2 regions of the Stenotrophomonas sp. YJH_SMC_27 genome follow, and region 2 is predicted to be linked to the other one. Evidence: riboswitches for the same ligand, from Rfam matches in the RefSeq annotation. Region 2 holds a riboswitch; the other holds the start of a gene.
What was found. Region 2 has a riboswitch for thiamine pyrophosphate ahead of AC5P7R_RS06750 (TonB-dependent receptor). Riboswitches for the same ligand answer to the same signal wherever they lie in the genome.
Positions count from the first base shown of each region.

Region 1: another riboswitch for thiamine pyrophosphate. It lies ahead of thiC (phosphomethylpyrimidine synthase ThiC); the one in region 2 lies ahead of AC5P7R_RS06750 (TonB-dependent receptor).

Region 1 is NZ_JCAFTA010000011.1:60,346-69,117, reverse strand. It holds gene ilvC (ketol-acid reductoisomerase) at 1-947, opposite strand, end outside; gene ggt (gamma-glutamyltransferase) at 1,607-3,322, shown strand; gene AC5P7R_RS16230 (BCCT family transporter) at 3,963-5,540, opposite strand; TPP riboswitch at 5,786-5,886, shown strand; gene thiC (phosphomethylpyrimidine synthase ThiC) at 5,969-7,813, shown strand; gene AC5P7R_RS16220 (ion channel) at 7,907-8,578, shown strand.
Region 2 is NZ_JCAFTA010000003.1:160,783-169,554, reverse strand. It holds gene AC5P7R_RS06780 (OmpO family porin) at 1-253, shown strand, start outside; gene AC5P7R_RS06775 (helix-turn-helix transcriptional regulator) at 379-1,146, shown strand; gene AC5P7R_RS06770 (VOC family protein) at 1,214-1,582, shown strand; gene AC5P7R_RS06765 (Dyp-type peroxidase) at 1,705-2,679, shown strand; gene AC5P7R_RS06760 (hypothetical protein) at 2,860-3,279, shown strand; gene pnuC (nicotinamide riboside transporter PnuC) at 3,385-3,954, opposite strand; gene AC5P7R_RS06750 (TonB-dependent receptor) at 3,963-6,152, opposite strand; TPP riboswitch at 6,223-6,318, opposite strand; gene AC5P7R_RS06745 (phosphotransferase enzyme family protein) at 6,362-7,486, opposite strand; gene AC5P7R_RS06740 (glycine zipper 2TM domain-containing protein) at 7,612-8,019, opposite strand; gene AC5P7R_RS06735 (XVIPCD domain-containing protein) at 8,266-8,772, opposite strand, start outside.

The DNA of each region.
Region 1 (8,772 bases), on a different contig from region 2:
ATCTTGGCGCGCAGTTCCTTGCCCACCTTCTCGATCGGGTGCTCCAGGTCGGCCTGCTTGAACCTGTTGTAGTTCGGCAGGCCCGCTTCGTACTCGGCCACCCAGTTCTTGGTGAAGGTGCCGTCCTGGATGTCCTTCAGTACTTCCTTCATGCGTTCCTTGGTGCCGGCATCGATCACACGCGGGCCGCTGACGTAGTCGCCGTACTGCGCGGTCTCGGAGATGAACTCCAGCATGCGCGAGATGCCACCTTCGTAGAACAGGTCCACGATCAGCTTCAGTTCGTGCAGCACTTCGTAATAGGCGATTTCCGGCTGGTAACCCGCTTCCACCAGGGTCTCGAAGCCCGCCTGCACCAGCGCCGAAGCGCCACCGCACAGCACCGCCTGCTCGCCGAACAGATCAGTTTCGGTCTCTTCCTTGAAGGTGGTCTGGATCAGGTTGGCGCGGGCGCCGCCGAGGCCGGCTGCATAGGCCAGGGCGTACTCAGCCGCCTTGCCGCTCTTGTCCTGGTAAACCGCCCAGATGCACGGCACGCCGCGGCCGATTTCATACTCGCGGCGGACCAGCGCACCAGGGCCCTTGGGCGCGACCAGCACCACGTCCAGGTCCTCGCGCGGCTTGATCATGTCGAAATGAACGTTCAGGCCGTGCGCGAACAACAGCACCGCACCCTGCTTCATGTTCGGTGCCAGCACGTCGTCGTACAGCTTCTTCTGCACCATGTCCGGGGTCAGCACGGCGACCAGGTCGGCGTCCTTCACTGCATCGGCAGGCGCCTTGACGGCGAAGCCATCGGCCTGCGCCTTCACCTCGGTCGGGCCGCCCGGACGCAGGCCTACCACCACGTCGAAGCCGGATTCGCGCAGGTTCAGTGCGTGGGCGCGGCCCTGGCTGCCGTAGCCGATGACGGCGATCTTGGTCTGGGGCAGGTCGTTGGTGCTCATGGGGGAGGTTCCTTGCGGTGGGAAGAAAAAAGAACGGCCGGTCGTCGAGGTGACGTACCGGCCGGTCAGGGAAAAGCGATGGAGGAGGCGCTGCGCATCGCACAGGCACAGCCACCACGAGGCGTGGTGGTGGTCTGGGGCCGGGCTTTGCACTGAGCGTTGGTCATGGTGGTTGCGTCTGAAACCAGGTCCTGAAATGAAAAAACCCGCACCGGGGCGGGTGCGGGTTTTGATGAGTTCCGGTGTGTTTGTTGCTTACACGCTGGCTCGTCCCGCACCTGGTGGCTGGGTAATAAGTACGAGCACAAGAATCGAACGCAGCGAGGCGGCGCCGGTGTCGGCGGCTTCAATGTGGGTTCGCAGGGGCGTGTTGTGATGCAACATGTGATCGAGAGAAACACAGCCGTTTTGGCGGTGTCAACCCTCGCGACGGTTTTTTTATCGGTTTCCAGTGAATCCAGCGCAATCGCTTGCGGCACAAGGATGGTTGCTGCTGAAAGTGTTTCGGTGAACCCGAATTCACTCCTTTCTGGGTGGTTTTTGCGCGGAATCCGTTGAATTCTTCCACCCCAGGATCAACGTCCATGACGTCTGTCCGATACCGCGTGAAGGCCGCAGCGGCGAAGATCGGGGAACCACCCGTCCATCGGAACTCGACCGTGTCCCGACGCCTTGCCCGTTCCCTGCTCGCCGCCGTGCTGGCTGCCGTGCCCGCGCTGTCCTTTGCCGCCGACCGCATTACCGGCCACACCTTCGCCTCCCGTTCGGAGGTGATCGCCCCCCATGCGATGGCCGCCACCTCGCAGCCGCTGGCCACCCAGATCGCGCTGGACGTGATGAAGGGCGGTGGCTCGGCGGTGGATGCCGCCATCGCGGCCAACGCAGCGCTGGGCCTGATGGAGCCCACCGGCAACGGCATCGGCGGCGACCTGTTCGCCATCGTCTGGGACCCGAAGACGCAGAAGCTCTATGGCTACAACGGCTCGGGGCGCTCGCCGAAATCGCTCACCCTGGCCGAGTTCCAGCGCCGTGGCCTGAAGGACATTCCGGCCACCGGCCCGCTGCCGGTGTCGGTGCCCGGCGCGGTCGATGGTTGGTTCGCGCTGCACGAACGCTTCGGCCGCAAGCCAATGGCCGACAACCTGGCGCCGGCCATCCGCTACGCCCGCGAGGGCCACCCGGTGGCCGAAGTGATCGCCTACTACTGGGACCGCTCGGTACCCAAGCTGTCGCAGTACCCGGGCTTCAAGGAGCAGTTCACGATCAACGGCCACGCCCCGCGCAAGGGCGAGATGTGGAAGAACCCGAATCTGGCCAGCACGCTGCAGAAGATCGCCGATGGCGGACGCGACGCCTTCTACAAGGGTGACATCGCCCGCACCATCGGCGACTATTTCAAGGCCAACGGTGGCTACCTGAGCTATCAGGACATGGCCGAGCACCACGGTGAATGGGTCGAGCCGGTCAGCAGCAACTACCGTGGCTACGACGTCTGGGAGCTGCCACCCAACAGCCAGGGCATTGCCGCGCTTCAGATCCTCAACGTGCTGGAAGGCTACGATTTCTCGAAGATCCCGTTCGGCTCACCCGAGCACGTGCACCTGTTCGTCGAAGCGAAGAAGCTGGCCTTCGCCGACCGTGCACGCTTCTACGCCGACATGGCATTCCAGCCGGCGCCGGTGCAGAAGCTGATCTCCAAGGAGTACGCCGCGCAGCGCCGCGCGCTGATCTCGATGGACAAGGCGTTGAAGGAAGTGCAGCCGGGCACGCCGAAGCAGCTGGAGGAGGGCGACACGATCTACATGACCGTGGCCGACGCCGACGGCATGATGGTCTCGCTGATCCAGTCCAACTACCGCGGCATGGGCAGCGGCATGGCGCCGCCGGGGCTGGGCTTCATCCTGCAGGATCGTGGCGAGATGTTCGTGCTGCAGGAGAACCATCCCAACGGCTACGCGCCGGGCAAGCGCCCCTTCCAGACCATCATTCCGGCGTTCATCACCAAGGGCGGCAAGCCGTATGCCAGCTTCGGCGTGATGGGCGGCGCGATGCAGCCGCAGGGCCACGCGCAGATCGTGATGAACCTGGTGGACTTCGGCATGAACCTGCAGGAAGCCGGTGATGCGCCGCGCATCCAGCACGAAGGCTCGACTGAACCGACGGGTCAGGCCACGGCGATGACCGACGGTGGTGAAGTGAATCTGGAAACCGGCTTCCCGTACGAGACGGTGCGCGCGCTGATGCGCAAGGGGCATCGCATCGTGTTCGCCGATGGCCCGTATGGCGGGTACCAAGCGATCATGCGTGATCCCGAGACCGGGGTTTACTACGGTGCTTCGGAGAGCCGCAAGGATGGGCAGGCGGCGGGGTATTGAGGTTTTCCGGCCACCGGGCTGAGCCCCCTCTGCGGTGGTGAGGGTTTCAGTGATGCTTGGTTTGGCCGGGCGGGTGGATTGTCTGGGGGCCGCTGCAAGTACGTCCATGTAAGCTCGGTCGCCGCTTGCTCGTGTGCACTGTCCTGCGCACACGGCAAGACCGGGGTTGGGCATCCGGCCCAACCCGCCCGAGGCATGCCTCGGGCCCATGCGGCTCACGCCCCCAGCCAACCCACCCGCCCGGCCACGGACAGTTTCCTGCGGCCGCCACCGCAGGAAGAGAAAGAAGAAGATCAAGAGCAAAGGCAACAGCAACAGCAACAGCCGCGCGCTGTGGGTTGGGGTCGGACCCGTTTTCCGAAGGAAAACGGATCCGACCCCTTCTTGTTTTCCGATACACCTGATCCACGCATGGCGTGGATCTACTGCCGTCACCGGGAAATTGCCGGAGGCGGGGAGGGGGCCGATGGCGGGACCGTCCACGGCATGGATGCCGTGGCCGAGCCTACAGGGACGTACTTGCGGCGTGTCTCGCCATCGGCCCCCTCCCCGCCAAACCAGCAGAAATCCAGAGCCGCTTTTGAAGTTGTTGTTGCCGTTGCTTGAAAAAAGCGGTGCAGCCGCAGGCTGCAAAACCCCCTCAATCCTGATCGTGCGCGCGCGCTGCCTCCGCCTGGGTTTCCTCCTGCGCCGCCATCTCGCGTGCGATCCACGCATCGATCATGTGCCGCTGGCGCTGCGCCTGCCGCCGCTCACGCGTGTACTCCTGGTCGAGCACGCGGTACAGCGACACCATCACCAGCACCATCAGCAGCGCGAATGGCAACGCCGCAATCGTGATCATGCCCTGCAGTGCATCCAGGCCACCGGCCAGCAGCAACGCCGCTGCGATCAACGCCACGGCGATGCCCCAGGCCAGCTTGCGCTTCAACGGAGGATCGCCTGCTTCGTCAGTGGACATGCTGGCCAGAACCAGTACCGCCGAGTCGGCCGAGGTTACAAAGAAGATCATCAGCAGTACCAGTGCGATGCACGACAGCAGCAGCGGCAGCGGCATGCTGTCGAACAGCGTGAACAGCACCGTCTCGTAGCCATTGCCCAGCGCCTGCACCAGGTCGGCATGGCCGAAGATCTGCGCCCACAGCGCGGTGCCGCCGAACACCGCGAACCAGAAGAAGCCCAGCAGCGTCGGCGCGAGCACTACACCGATCACGAATTCGCGCACGCTGCGGCCGCGCGAGATGCGTGCGATGAACGAGCCCACGAACGGTGCCCACGAGATCCACCAGGCCCAGTAGAAGATTGTCCAGTCCGCCACCCAGGTGCTGCCGGAGAACGGTGACATGCGCAGGCTCATCGTCACCAGCTGGTTGAGGTAGGAGCCCAGCGTGGTGGTGAACGTATCGAAGATGAAGCCGGTCGGCCCCAGCACCAGCAGGATGGCTGCCAGCAGGGCAGCCAACGCCAGGTTGAAATTGGACAGCCACTTCACACCCCGCTCCACGCCACTGGCGGTGGACGCCATATACAGCACGAAGGCGACGGCAATGATGGTCATCTGCACTGGGACGGTAGCCTGCACGCCGAACACGCGCTCGATGCCGGCGGCGATCTGGATGGTGCCGAAGCCCAGCGTCGTCGCGACACCGATCGCGGTGGCGACCACTGCAGCGATGTTGACCACCCGACCGATCCAGCCGCGATGGTGGCGGCCGATGATCGGCTGCAGCATGTCGCTGACCAGGCCACGGCCGTTGCGGTTGAACTGGAACCAGGCCATTGCCAGCCCGATCAGCGCGTAGATGGCCCACGGGTGCAGGCCCCAGTGGAAGAATGCATAGCGCATCGAGGCGCGTGCCGCATCCAGGCTCTGCGGAGCAAGCCCTTCCGGTGGTTTGCTGAAATGCGAAATGGGCTCGGCGGCGCCCCAGAACACCAGGCCGATGCCCATGCCGGCAGCGAACAGCATCGACATCCAGCTGGCCCGCGAGAACTCCGGTTCGGCGTCCTCTCCGCCGATGCGCAGGTTGCCGAAGCGGCCGAAGGCCAGGTACATCAGGAATACCAGGGCCAGGAACACGACCAGCAGGTAGAGCCAGCCGATGCCGCGGATGAGTTCGCCGAGGATGCTCTGCACCACGGTATTGAAGGGACCGGGTGCAACACCGGCGAGCAGCACCAGCAGCAGAACCAGTGCAATGGAAACGCGAAACACCATGAAGGGGCTTCTCCGATCAAGGGATTGAGGGGAGCGAGCAGAGCTTGCTGCGAGGGGCCGGCGACATGCAGCACAGACCGGGCAGGGGCCGCGAAGGCGGCGAGGAAACACCGGCCGCAGCGGCAGGATGCGCGTGCACGTTACTGAATGCGATGTCACGGTTCTGTTAATACAGAAACAGCGGATCCACGCCGTGCGTGGATGGAACAGCCATGGGCCGCAGCACGTTCTATGCTCTAATGCACACCAAGAAGCGGGGGTACCGGGCCATGTGGCCACGGTTGAGACAGTCCCTTGGAACCTGATCCGGCTCATACCGGCGTAGGGAAGCTTTGCAATGCAGCCGTGCCCGGACTCCGCCCAAGGACCGTCCGCGCGGGGTCGCAGTGCGCCGCCGCTTCGTCCCTGACCTTCCTGGACGATGCCCGATGAACGCACAGCTCTCCGCCCTGCAGCAACAGGCCCAGCAACTCTCCGAATCCGTGACCCGGCCCATTCCCGGATCGCGCAAGATACACGTGGCCGGCTCGCGCCCGGATCTGCTGGTGCCGATGCGCGAGATCGCGCTGACCCGCACGCCGACCCTGTTCGGCGGCGAAGAGAATGCGCCGGTCACGGTCTACGACACGTCCGGTCCGTACACCGATCCGGAGGTGCGCATCGATCTGTCGGCCGGTTTGCCGGAACTGCGCCGCAGCTGGGTGGAGGAGCGCGGCGATACCGAACAGCTCGACGGCCTGAGTTCGTCGTTCGGCCGCGACCGCGAGCTTGATCCGAAACTCGACGCCGTGCGTTTCCCTGCGCGCAGCCTGCCGCGCCGTGCACGTGCAGGCGCGAATGTCACCCAGATGCACTACGCGCGCCGCGGCATCATCACGCCGGAAATGGAATTCGTCGCCATCCGCGAGAACCAGCGGCTGGAAGCGATCCGCGATGCCGGCCTGCTGCAGCAGCACCCGGGCGAGTCGTTCGGTGCTTCAATCCAGAAGGTGATCACACCCGAATTCGTGCGCGACGAGATCGCACGCGGCCGCGCGGTGCTGCCCAACAACATCAACCATCCGGAAAGCGAGCCGATGATCATCGGCCGCAACTTCCTGACCAAGATCAACGCCAACATCGGCAACAGTGCCGTGTCCTCCGGCATTGCCGAGGAAGTGGAAAAGCTGGTGTGGGCGATCCGCTGGGGCGGTGACACGGTGATGGACCTGTCCACCGGCAAGCACATCCACGAAACCCGCGAGTGGATCATCCGCAATTCGCCGGTGGCGATCGGTACCGTGCCGATCTACCAGGCGCTGGAGAAGGTTGACGGCCGTGCCGAGGCGCTTACCTGGGAGATCTTCCGCGACACGCTGATCGAGCAGGCCGAGCAGGGCGTGGACTACTTCACCATCCACGCTGGCGTGCTGCTGCGCTACGTGCCACTCACCGCCAAGCGCGTGACCGGCATTGTCAGCCGTGGTGGCTCGATCATGGCCAAGTGGTGCCTGGCGCACCACAAGGAGAATTTCCTCTACACGCATTTCGAAGACATCTGCGAGATCATGAAGGCCTATGACGTGACCTTCTCGCTGGGTGACGGCCTGCGCCCGGGCTGCATCGCCGATGCCAACGACGCCGCGCAGTTCGGTGAGCTGGAAACGCTGGGTGAGCTGACGAAGATCGCCTGGAAGCATGATGTGCAGACCATGATCGAAGGCCCCGGCCATGTGCCGATGCAGCTGATCAAGGAGAACATGGACAAGCAGCTGCGCGAGTGCGGCGAGGCGCCGTTCTATACGCTGGGCCCGCTGACCACCGACATCGCGCCGGGCTACGACCACATCACCAGCGCGATCGGTGCGGCGATGATCGGCTGGTTCGGCACGGCGATGCTCTGCTACGTGACGCCGAAGGAGCACCTTGGCCTGCCCAACCGCCAAGATGTGCGCGACGGCATCATGGCCTATCGCATTGCCGCGCACGCAGCCGACCTGGCCAAGGGGCATCCGGGCGCGCAGGTGCGCGACAACGCGCTGAGCAAGGCGCGTTTCGAGTTCCGCTGGGAAGACCAGTTCCACCTCGGCCTGGATCCGGAGAAGGCCAAGGAGTTCCATGACGAGACGCTGCCGAAGGATGCGCACAAGCTGGCCCACTTCTGCTCGATGTGCGGCCCGCACTTCTGTTCGATGAAGATCACCCAGGATGTGCGTGACTACGCCGAAGCCGGCATGAAGGAGAAGTCGGCGGAGTTCCGCGCGGCCGGTGCCGAGGTCTACCGCCAGGGGTGATGCGGAAGCGGGGGTGCCGGCCAGCGGCCGGCACTACCGCTCATCACGCCGCTCCTGGCTATCCTCCGCCCATCTTCCTGGGGAAAGGACGCCATGCCTGTTGCCATCACCACCCGTTGGCTGGCCATTGCCCGCCGTCATCCTTCGGCCTGGCTGTTGGGCGCCCAGCTGATCGCGGTGCTGCTGTACCCCGCGCTGGATGACACCGCTGCGGGCCGCGCGGCGCTGGGCATGTTCGGCATGGCGGTGCTGGGCCTGGCATTGTGGGTGGTGCAACGCAGCCCGCTGGGCACCTGGCTGGCACTGCTGCTGGCCATTCCCTCGGTGGTGTTCTCGCTGGCCGGTGCACTGCTGGACCGCACTGCGCTGCTGACCACCGCGCAACTGCTGGAGAGCCTGCTGTACTTCTATACGGCCGGTGCGCTCATTGCCTACATGCTCCAGGACCATAAAGTCACCCGCGATGAACTGTTCGCCGCAGGCGCCACATTCACGCTGCTGGCCTGGGCCTTCGCATTTGCTTTTGCCGTGTGCCAACAATGGTATCCGGGCAGTTTCCAGGGCTCCGGCGGCGGTGCACAGCGCACCTGGATGGAACTGCTTTATCTGAGCTTCAGTTTGCTCTCGGGTGTTGGCTTGAGCGACGTAGTACCCCTGCATCCGCAGGCGCGTGCCCTGGTCATGCTGGAGCAGTTTTCAGGCGTGATGTACGTGGCTTTGGTGGTTTCGCGACTGGTCGGATTGACCATGCTGCGGCGCGTGTGAAAATGAACGCCAGATAAAAATTTCGCGCCCCGCAGGGCGCGAATGGTGCAGCAAATTATGTGAATGCGTCGGCGAGAGAGAGCCTGGATGTCGACCACGCGATAGGCGAGGTAACCCGCATAGGCTAGTATTCGCCCGCTTCATTGTTTTTGCGGTATGCGCCGATGCTGTGTGCGGAATCTGGCTTTTTGTTG
Region 2 (8,772 bases):
GCACGGCCTGGACTTCAACGGCTACTCCACCGAAGTGGGCGTGCGCACCGCGTTCAACCCGTACGTGGAAGGCTATGTGATGGCCGGCTACGAAGATTTCAGCAAGAAGCATGGCTACAACCCGGACGGCGAGTTCTACGGCCGTGTCGGCGCCACCGCCAAGTTCAACCAGAACTGGGGCCTGAGCGGCGAAGTGAAGCTGGCCAAGGCCGGCGACCGCGAGTGGTTCGTGGGCCCGCGCTTCACCTGGTAACAAACGCCTGTCGTTAGTGCGTGTTGTGCTGGCGTGTGACTCTCTCTCTCTCTCCCACACGCCAACCGAAGCCCGGCCTCGCGCCGGGCTTCACTTTTATGGGCCCTGTAGCGCGACAATGCGGCATGGGCGACTCTTCCCCCCTCGCAGGTACTGGCACGGCCTACCAGGAGCATCCGGCGCCTGCGCCGCTGCGCGGCCACTTTGGCCAGCTGTGGCAGAGCCAGCTTCCTGACGATGCCGATGGGCACATCACCGTACTGCCTGACGGTTGCGTGGATATCCTCTGGCGCGACGGTGCGTTGTTCGTGGTCGGCCCGGACCGCGTGGCCGCGCACCCGGCGCTGGCACCCGGTGCGCAGGTGCTGGGGGCACGCTTCCGTCCTGGCCAGGCATTGGCCGCGCTGGGCCTGCCCCTGGCCGGGATCATCGGCCAGGCCGTGCCACTGGCTGATCTGAAGGGCGCGTGGGCGATCAGGGCTGCAGCCTCCATTGGTGACACCGCGCCTGCACAGCGCCTGCAGCGAATGGCGCACTGCCTGCAACAGCATATGGGTGCGGCCGTGCTCGACACCCCCGCCACGCGCGCACATGCCCTGTTCCAGGCGCTCGCCGCCGGCCACGCCACGCTGGACACGCTCGCGGCGCACGTCGGCCTGAGCCCGCGCAGCCTGCGACGCTTCAGCCAGTCGCAGTTCGGCTACGGCGCCAAGACGCTGGAACGGATCCTGCGGCTGCAACGTTTCCTGCGCCACAGCCGCGCGCTGCCGCAGCACTCCCTGGCGATGCTGGCCGCCGAGGCCGGCTATGCCGACCAGGCGCACCTCAGCCGCGAGGCGCGCGAACTGGCTGGCGTGACCGCCAGTGAACTGCGCCTGGAGTGGGGGCAATGATGGCCGTTTTGTTCAAGACCACGGTGCTGCATTGATCGATGCTGGGCTCCCAACACGGAGCCACGCCATGAGCCACGCCGCATCCCGCGATGCCGAACGCCGCATCGACAACATCGAATTCAACGTCGCCGACATTGCCCGCAGCAAACGCCTCTACGGCGAGGTGTTCGGTTGGCACTTCACCGACTATGGCCCGGCCTACACCGAATTCGACGATGGCCGCCTGAAGGGCGGCTTCGTGGCCGACGTGCCGGTGCGTGTCCACGGAGGGCCGCTGGTGATCGTGTATTGCGCGGACCTGTCCGACGCGCAGCAGCGCGTAGTCGCTGCCGGTGGCGAGGTGGTGCGGGCGGTGTTCGCATTCCCCGGCGGCCGCCGCTTCCACTTCCGCGACCTGGATGGCTACGAGCTGGCGGTCTGGAGTGATGTGGATTGAGGTCTTCGTACCTTCGCTGGTGGACGGAACGAGAACCGCTCCGTCCCCGGTCAGGCGGTTCCGCTATGATCGCCCGCACATCGCCACACGCGACGCGCCCGCCTCAAGCCCGCAGGAATACCGTGAACACCCAGCCCGCCCAGATCACCGCCGTCAACCACACGCTCGACAATGAGCCGCAGCAGATCACCGCGCCACTGACCCATTCGGCGGCGTTCCTGGTGCTGAAGGTGAAGGATGATGAGGCGTCGATCGCCAGGGCGCGCGAGGTGCTGGCCAGCACCGACGACCTGATCAAGAACACCGCCATCCGCGAGATCGAACGCACCTTCACCTGCAACGTGGCCATCGGCCACCGTGTGTGGCAGCCGCTGGTGGGCACCACGCCGCCGCGCGAGCTGAAGCCGTTCCGCGAGATCAAGGGCGCCACCCACACCGCCGTGTCCACGCCGGGCGACCTGCTGTACCACATCCGTGCACGCACGATGGACCTGATCGTGGCGTTCGAGCGCAACCTGCTGATGGCCTTCGGGGATGCGGTGGAAGCGGTCGATGACGTGGCTGGCTTCCGCTATTTCGATGGCCGCGACCTGCTCGATTTCGTCGACGGCACCGCCAACCCGGAAGGGCTGTCGCTGCCGGAAGCCACGATCGTGGGTGAGGAAGACCCGGAACATGCCGGCGGAAGCTACGTGGTGGTGCAGAAGTACCTGCACAATCTCGATGCCTGGCGCGCGCAGAAGACCGAGGCGCAGGAGGCGATCATCGGCCGCACCAAGCACGACAACATCGAGCTGGACGATGCACCGGCCGATGCGCAGAAATCGCACAAGACCCTGTGCACCATCGAGGACGCCGACGGCGAGCACGAGATCCTGCGCGACAACATGCCGTTCGCCAACCCGGGCCGCGGCGAATACGGCACCTACTTCATCGGCTACACGCGCCGCCTGTGGGTGATCGAGAAGATGCTCGAGCGCATGTTCATCGGCAATCCCGCGCCGCTGCACGACCGCATCCTCGATTTCTCCACCGCCACCACCGGCGTGACCTTCTTCGCGCCCTCGCGCAAAGTGCTGGCCGATCTGGGCGACTGATCGCGGCTCTCGTCCTTGCGCATGCTACTGGCCGCTCTGTTCCAGTAGATCCACGCCACGCGTGGATGGTACGCACGTTGCCCGTAGCAGCCACGCATGGCGTGGCTCTACTGTGCCGCCATCTGCCTGTCATCTGCCGCCCCGACCATCAGCCGTTGGATGAGAGCGCAGGGGCGGGCGATGGCGATGGCAAGGAACACAACCGGCGCACGCCGCTGGTGGCGGCCGCTGGCCGCGGTGTTCGGTGCGCTGGCACTGGGGAGCGCCGCGGTGTCCGCGCAGGACGCCCCTGCGCATTGGATGGCCTACGCCGCTGCGGTCGGTGGCCAGCTGCAGCAGCGCCTGCAGCAGGAGCAGGACCCGCAGGCGCAGCGCGTGCTGGAATGGCTGCAGGCACATCCGGACGCACCGACGCCGCTGCCGGTGAGCGTGTGGATCGCGGCGGATGGCCGCATCTCGAAGCTGGAATTCGACAGCCTGGGTGACGCCCAGGTCGACGCAGACCTGCGCGCGACGCTGCAGGGCGCGCCGTTGCAGGCAGCCCCGCCGGCCGACATGCGCCAGCCGCTGCGGTTGGGCCTGTTGCTGGAGCCGAAGTAGATCCACGCCATGCGTGGATGTGGTGGGTAGATGCCGACCTTGGTCGGCAGGCGCGCGGCAACCCAGGTTGGCGACTACCGGTAGCCCGCCACGCATGGCGTGGCTCTACTGCGTTGCCACCTGTGGCTCGCGCGCGGCGGCGCTCCATGCGCGCAGGCCGAACACGGCCAGGCCGAGGAAGAACACGTACAGCGCGGCGGTCACGTGCAGCGACTTGAACAGGTACGCGCCCACGTAGACCACGTCCACCGCGATCCACACCCACCAGCAGGCCACGTGGCGGCGTGCCTGCCACCATTGCCCGACCAGGCTCAGACCGGTCAGCAGCGCGTCCAACCACGGCAGGGCGGCATCAGTGAAGCTGTGCATGGCTGCACCCAGCGCCACGCCACCACACAGGCCGATGGCCAGGTCGCGCAGCAGCGTGCCGCGCGCCAGCGGCACGATGCGGATGCTGCCCTCGTCGGCGGCATGCTGCCGCCAGTTGAGCCAGCCGTAGACCAGGAAGCCACCGAAGGCGACCTGCAGCAGGGTATCCGAGTACAGCTTGGCCTCGGCGAATACCAGCCCGTACAGCGTCACCGACAGCAGGCCCACCGGCCACGCCACCAGCCGGCGCCGGGCCATCAGCCAGACGCCAAGGATGCTGCACAGTGCGGCGGTCCACTCGAGCATCACGCCGCTCACAGCGCGAACGTCACCGATAGGCGGGCCTGTCGCGGTGCGCCGGGGAACAGGTAGTAGTCACCGCCGCTGCTGCCGGTATCGCGCCAGTAGAAGCGGTTGAACACGTTGTCCACCGACAGGTTCCAGGTCACCGCACGCTCGTGCAGGCGATGCTGGAAGCGCAGACCAGCGTCGAACACCGAGTAGTCCGGTGCGCGCACGCCGCCGTCGGCGCGTGCCACGTTGGCACCGGCATAACGCCAGCCGCCAGTGACATCCAGGCCCTGCACGAACGGCAGCGCGTAGGCCAGGTGCACGCTGGCCCGCACCTTCGGCACATTCACCAGCTGATGGCCTTCATAAGCCGGCGTGCCGGTGTCGCGCGCACGCGCCTGCAGCACGCTGGCACTGGCCACGATCTGCAATGCGTCGGTCAGCTGGCCGTTGGCGGTCAGCTCCAGGCCGGTGTGGGTCTGGGTGCCTTCCTCGACGAAGGTGTAGCCCACGTCGCTGTTGTCCGGCCTGGCGTACTGGTACGGCTGCGAAATGCGGAACACGGCCGCACCCAGGGTCAACGCCTCGACCGGCACGTACTTCACGCCCACTTCCAGCTGGCGCGACTGCACCGACGGCAGGAAGGTGTCGGCATTGCTGGTCCAGAACGGCGCTTCCTGGCCAAGCGAAATGCCGCGCACGTAACTGGCATAGGCGTTGAGCTGGTCGGTGGCCTTCCACACCAGCGCGGTCTGCGGCAGGAAGCGTGACAGGCGGCTGTGCCGCTGCGGGGTGCCGCGCTTGTCGTAGGCGCGCTCATCGAGGCGCACGAAGCGGCCACCGGCCAGCCACTGCCAGTCGTCACCGAAGCTCATCCGGTCCAGCGCGAAGAAGGCGGTCTGGCGGCTGTCCAGGCGACGTGCGGACGGGCCGGGCATCTTCGGCGACGGCTCGAACACCGGCACCGGTGCCTCGTGGATGTTGCTGGTGCCGACGTACTCGTTGACGCTCGGGCGCTTGTCCACGGTGCGGCGGAAGTAGTCGGCACCGAGGGTCAGCTCATGGCCGACGCTGCCGGTCTCGAAACGGCCGCGCAGCTCGGCACGGGCCTGCTGGTTGCGGCGGGTGTCGTCCGGGCTGCGGTAGTCGTAGACGTCGTAGTCGCCATTGGGCGCGAAGTAGTTGCCGGGCACGCTGCCATCGGCGCACTGCACGGCGTAGTAGCAGCCATAGGCGAAGGCGACGTTGTCATCGATCACCGACCGGCTGTGGCCGACCGACACGCGGGACTGCCAGGCGTCGTTGAAATCGTAGGTGTGCAGCGCGGTGATGTTGGTGCTGGCAATATCCACCGGGCGCTGCCACGGCTGGTAGCCGAGCAGGTGCTCGCGGTCGACGCCGCGCGGCAGGTCACGCGCGCCCAGCAGCTGGTAGCCGGACACCGAACGTTGCGAACTGGTCTGGTAATTGGCGTCCACCTCCAGCTTGCCGCGTTCGCCGATCAGCCAGTCGGCCGCGAGCGAGTAGAAATTGCGGCGGCCATCGGCGTGCTCGACATAGGAATTGCTGGAATCCCACGCGGCATTCAGGCGCAGGCCGAAGCGCGGGGTGATCCAGTGGCCGACATCGACGGCGACGTAGCGCGAGCCTTCCGAATCGGTGCCGAGCGTGGCGGTGCGCACTTCGGCCGGGCGCTTGCCGATGTAGTTGATGATGCCACCCGGTGCCATCACGCCTGCGGCCAGGCCGGCTTCACCCTTGAGGATCTCCACCGACTGCACGTTCTCCAGCGCCAGGCGCTGTTCGCCGGCGATGGACAGGCCGTTGAAGCGGTAGCCGGTGGCGGCGTCCAGCGCGAAGCCACGGATGGCGATGTTCTGGTAGTAACCCACCGGCGCATACGCATGACCGAGCGAGGCATCGTTGCTGGCCAGCTCGGACAGCGAACGCACCTGGCGACGGTCGAGATAGTCGCGCTCGAGCACGTTCACCGAGGCCGGCGTGTCCTTCCAGCTGCCGCCACCGAAGGCGTTCACGCGCGAGGTATCGGCTTTCGGTTTGCCGGCCTGCACGCGCACCGCTGCCAGTTCGGTCGGCGAATGCTCGGCGCCGGTGGCAGCCGCATCGGGGGACGCCTCGGCCTCGCTGGCGTGCAGCGGCAGCGCGGCGCAGAGGGCGAGGGAGAGCAGGGTGGGGCGCAGGCAGCGGTTCATTCGATTCGTCTTCGGACAACAAGGGAGACGAAGCGACGGCGCGCAGGTGCACCGGCCCATGACGGGGGTGTGGCTGCGGCTCAAAGCTCCCTACGCCGGTGCAAACCGGATCAGGTTCCAAGGGACTCTCTCAGCCTGGCAGATCCAGGCACCCCCGCTTCAGGTGACCATTTCACTACAAATGGTACGGATTTGCGAGCCGGCGCCCTTCAGGCTGCCGCGTGCAGGGCCTGCAGCAATGCCTGTCCCGGCGCGCTGTGGAACCACGCCGGGTGCCCCAGCATGAAGGGCTGCCACGCCACGTCGGCATTCGCGGTCGAGCCGGTGACACCTTCGAAGTACTCCACTTCGGACAGTGCGAAGTCGAAATGGACCATCGGCAGCAGGTCGGCCAGCAGGTGCACGCGTGCCGCCGACAGCGGCAGTACCTGGCGGTAGCCGTCGAGCAGGGCCAGCGCGATATCGATGCGCACCGCCTCCATGCCGCGCTCCAGCTCCAGCCACGCCACCGCGTTGCGCTCGATCGCGGTGGCGAGGTCGAACAGTGCGCTGGTGGGCGAGGCCAGGCCGAAATCCAGCACGGTGCTGATCTGCCCATCGCGCCACAGCAGGTTGGAAACATGCCAGTCGTTGTGGGCCCACAGCCGCGGCTCGTCGCGCAGGCGCTTGGCCAGGCCGGCATGCCACGGCAGCACGTCACGCTGCAGCTGCGCTTCCCACGGAATGCGCGCGAGATAGCGGGCCAGCGCGGGGCGCTCGTGCAGCCCTGCCTTGATGGCCGCGATCGGATCGTCGGCGCGGATCAGATCGTCGCGCGCGACCAGCACATGGGTGCTGCGCTGGGGCGCGTGGTAGCTGGCGGCGGCACGGTGCAGCTGTGCGAGTGCGCGTCCGGCTTCACGGGCCTGCGCGATATCGGTCAGCAGCGACCACGACACCGCGTCGCGATACAGGTCCTCACCGACGCCAACCGCATGCAGCTCGAAGGTCCATTCGCCATGCTCGACGGCAGTGTGGCCATCGGTGGCCGGCAGCACCTGTACTACCGGCACGCCGGCGGCGGCGAGATGGGCGATGAAGTGGTGTTCTTCTTCCAGGCAGGCCGCGCTGCGCACGCTGTGGTGGTGGCGCTTGATGAACACCGCGCCGTCCCTGCCATTGACGATGGCGGCGGCCGACAGTGGCCGCGGGCTGTGCCAGCGCGGTTGGCTCTGCTCGTCCAGCTGAGGGTAGCGCTGGCGCAGCCACGCAATGTCCGCCGCGCTGATCGGTGGCCAGTCGGCAGCAACCTCGTCGTTGTTCAGGCCCTGCACGCGGTGGGAGGAAGAAGTCATGCCGCAGCCCCGGTGGGGAAAGTCGCATCCAAGGCTGCGCATTCAACGCCATGCACGTGGCCAACGCAAACGGGCGGGTCATCGACCCGCCCGTCCGTGCATCGGCACGGGAGATGCCGTGCCGCTTACCAGCCGCGATGGCGACCGCGGTCGTGGTAGTAGCGGTTGTCGTAGTAGCGCTCGCGCTGCCAGCGACGGTTGTCACCGCGGTCGTAGTAGCCGCTGCGGTAATAGCCACGGTCGTAACGACGATCGTAGCGGTCGTCATAGCGGCGGTTGTCGTAGTAACGACGGTCGCGGCGGTCGGAGGTGGTCAGGTTGCCGATCGCGCCGCCGGCCACGGCGCCGCCCACGGTGGCGGCAGGATCACCGTTGGAGAGCAGGTTGCCGGCCACGCCACCGACCACGGCGCCGACCAGGGTGCGCTTGTCCTTCCTCGACATCGCGCTGGCATCGCTGACCACGGCCACACTGGCCACCAATGCCAGAGCCATCGCCAGACCACGGAAGCTGAGTGCGGAAGTACTGAGCATGTTCGTTCTCCTGTGAGGTGCATGCCACGCTGGGCAGGGAGGGCGCGGGGCGCCCCGGCTGCCGTGGTGTCCACGCTGGCGTTCCAACATTGCCGGAACATTGCCTGGTCCACCGTGCGGCTTGCGCATTCATCTAGCGGCAGGCGGCATGAAGCAAGGCTGAAAGCGGCCCCGGCCGCTCAGCTGGCAGAAAGGGAAAAGGCCACGCGGACGTGGCCCTCCCTTCTCTCCCAAGGCGCTGCGGGCTTAGACGCCCATCGCCTTCTGTGCCTGCCGGGCCTGCTCCTGCTGGGCATCCTGCTGCTGGTGCAGCACGTTTGGGGCGCCCTGCACGGCACCACTGCTGAGCGCCAGGCTCTGCTCGCTGGCGGCACGGGTCTCCACCGCCACGCGGCTGGCCGCCGGGTCACCGATCGTGCCCTGCACGGCGAACAGGCGCTCACCGTTCGGGCTCGGCACCACTGTGTCGATGCGTTGCAGGCCGGCGGCATGCGCCTCCTTGGTCAGGGCCGCGGCGGCGCTTTCCAGCGCGTGGCGATCCTTGAAGGTACCTGCCGGCAGCCGCTCCAGGCCCTCGGTGGCCTGCAGGTACATCGGATTGCGTGGGTGCCGCTCGTCGTTCAGCAAGGGCCGTTCGCGTGCTTCCTTGATCGCTTCCAGCGTCTTCGGACCGACGATGCCGTCGACGACCAGGCCGTTGTCCTTCTGCAGCTGGCGCACTGCCGCGTCGGTGTTGCGGCCGAAGCGGCCATC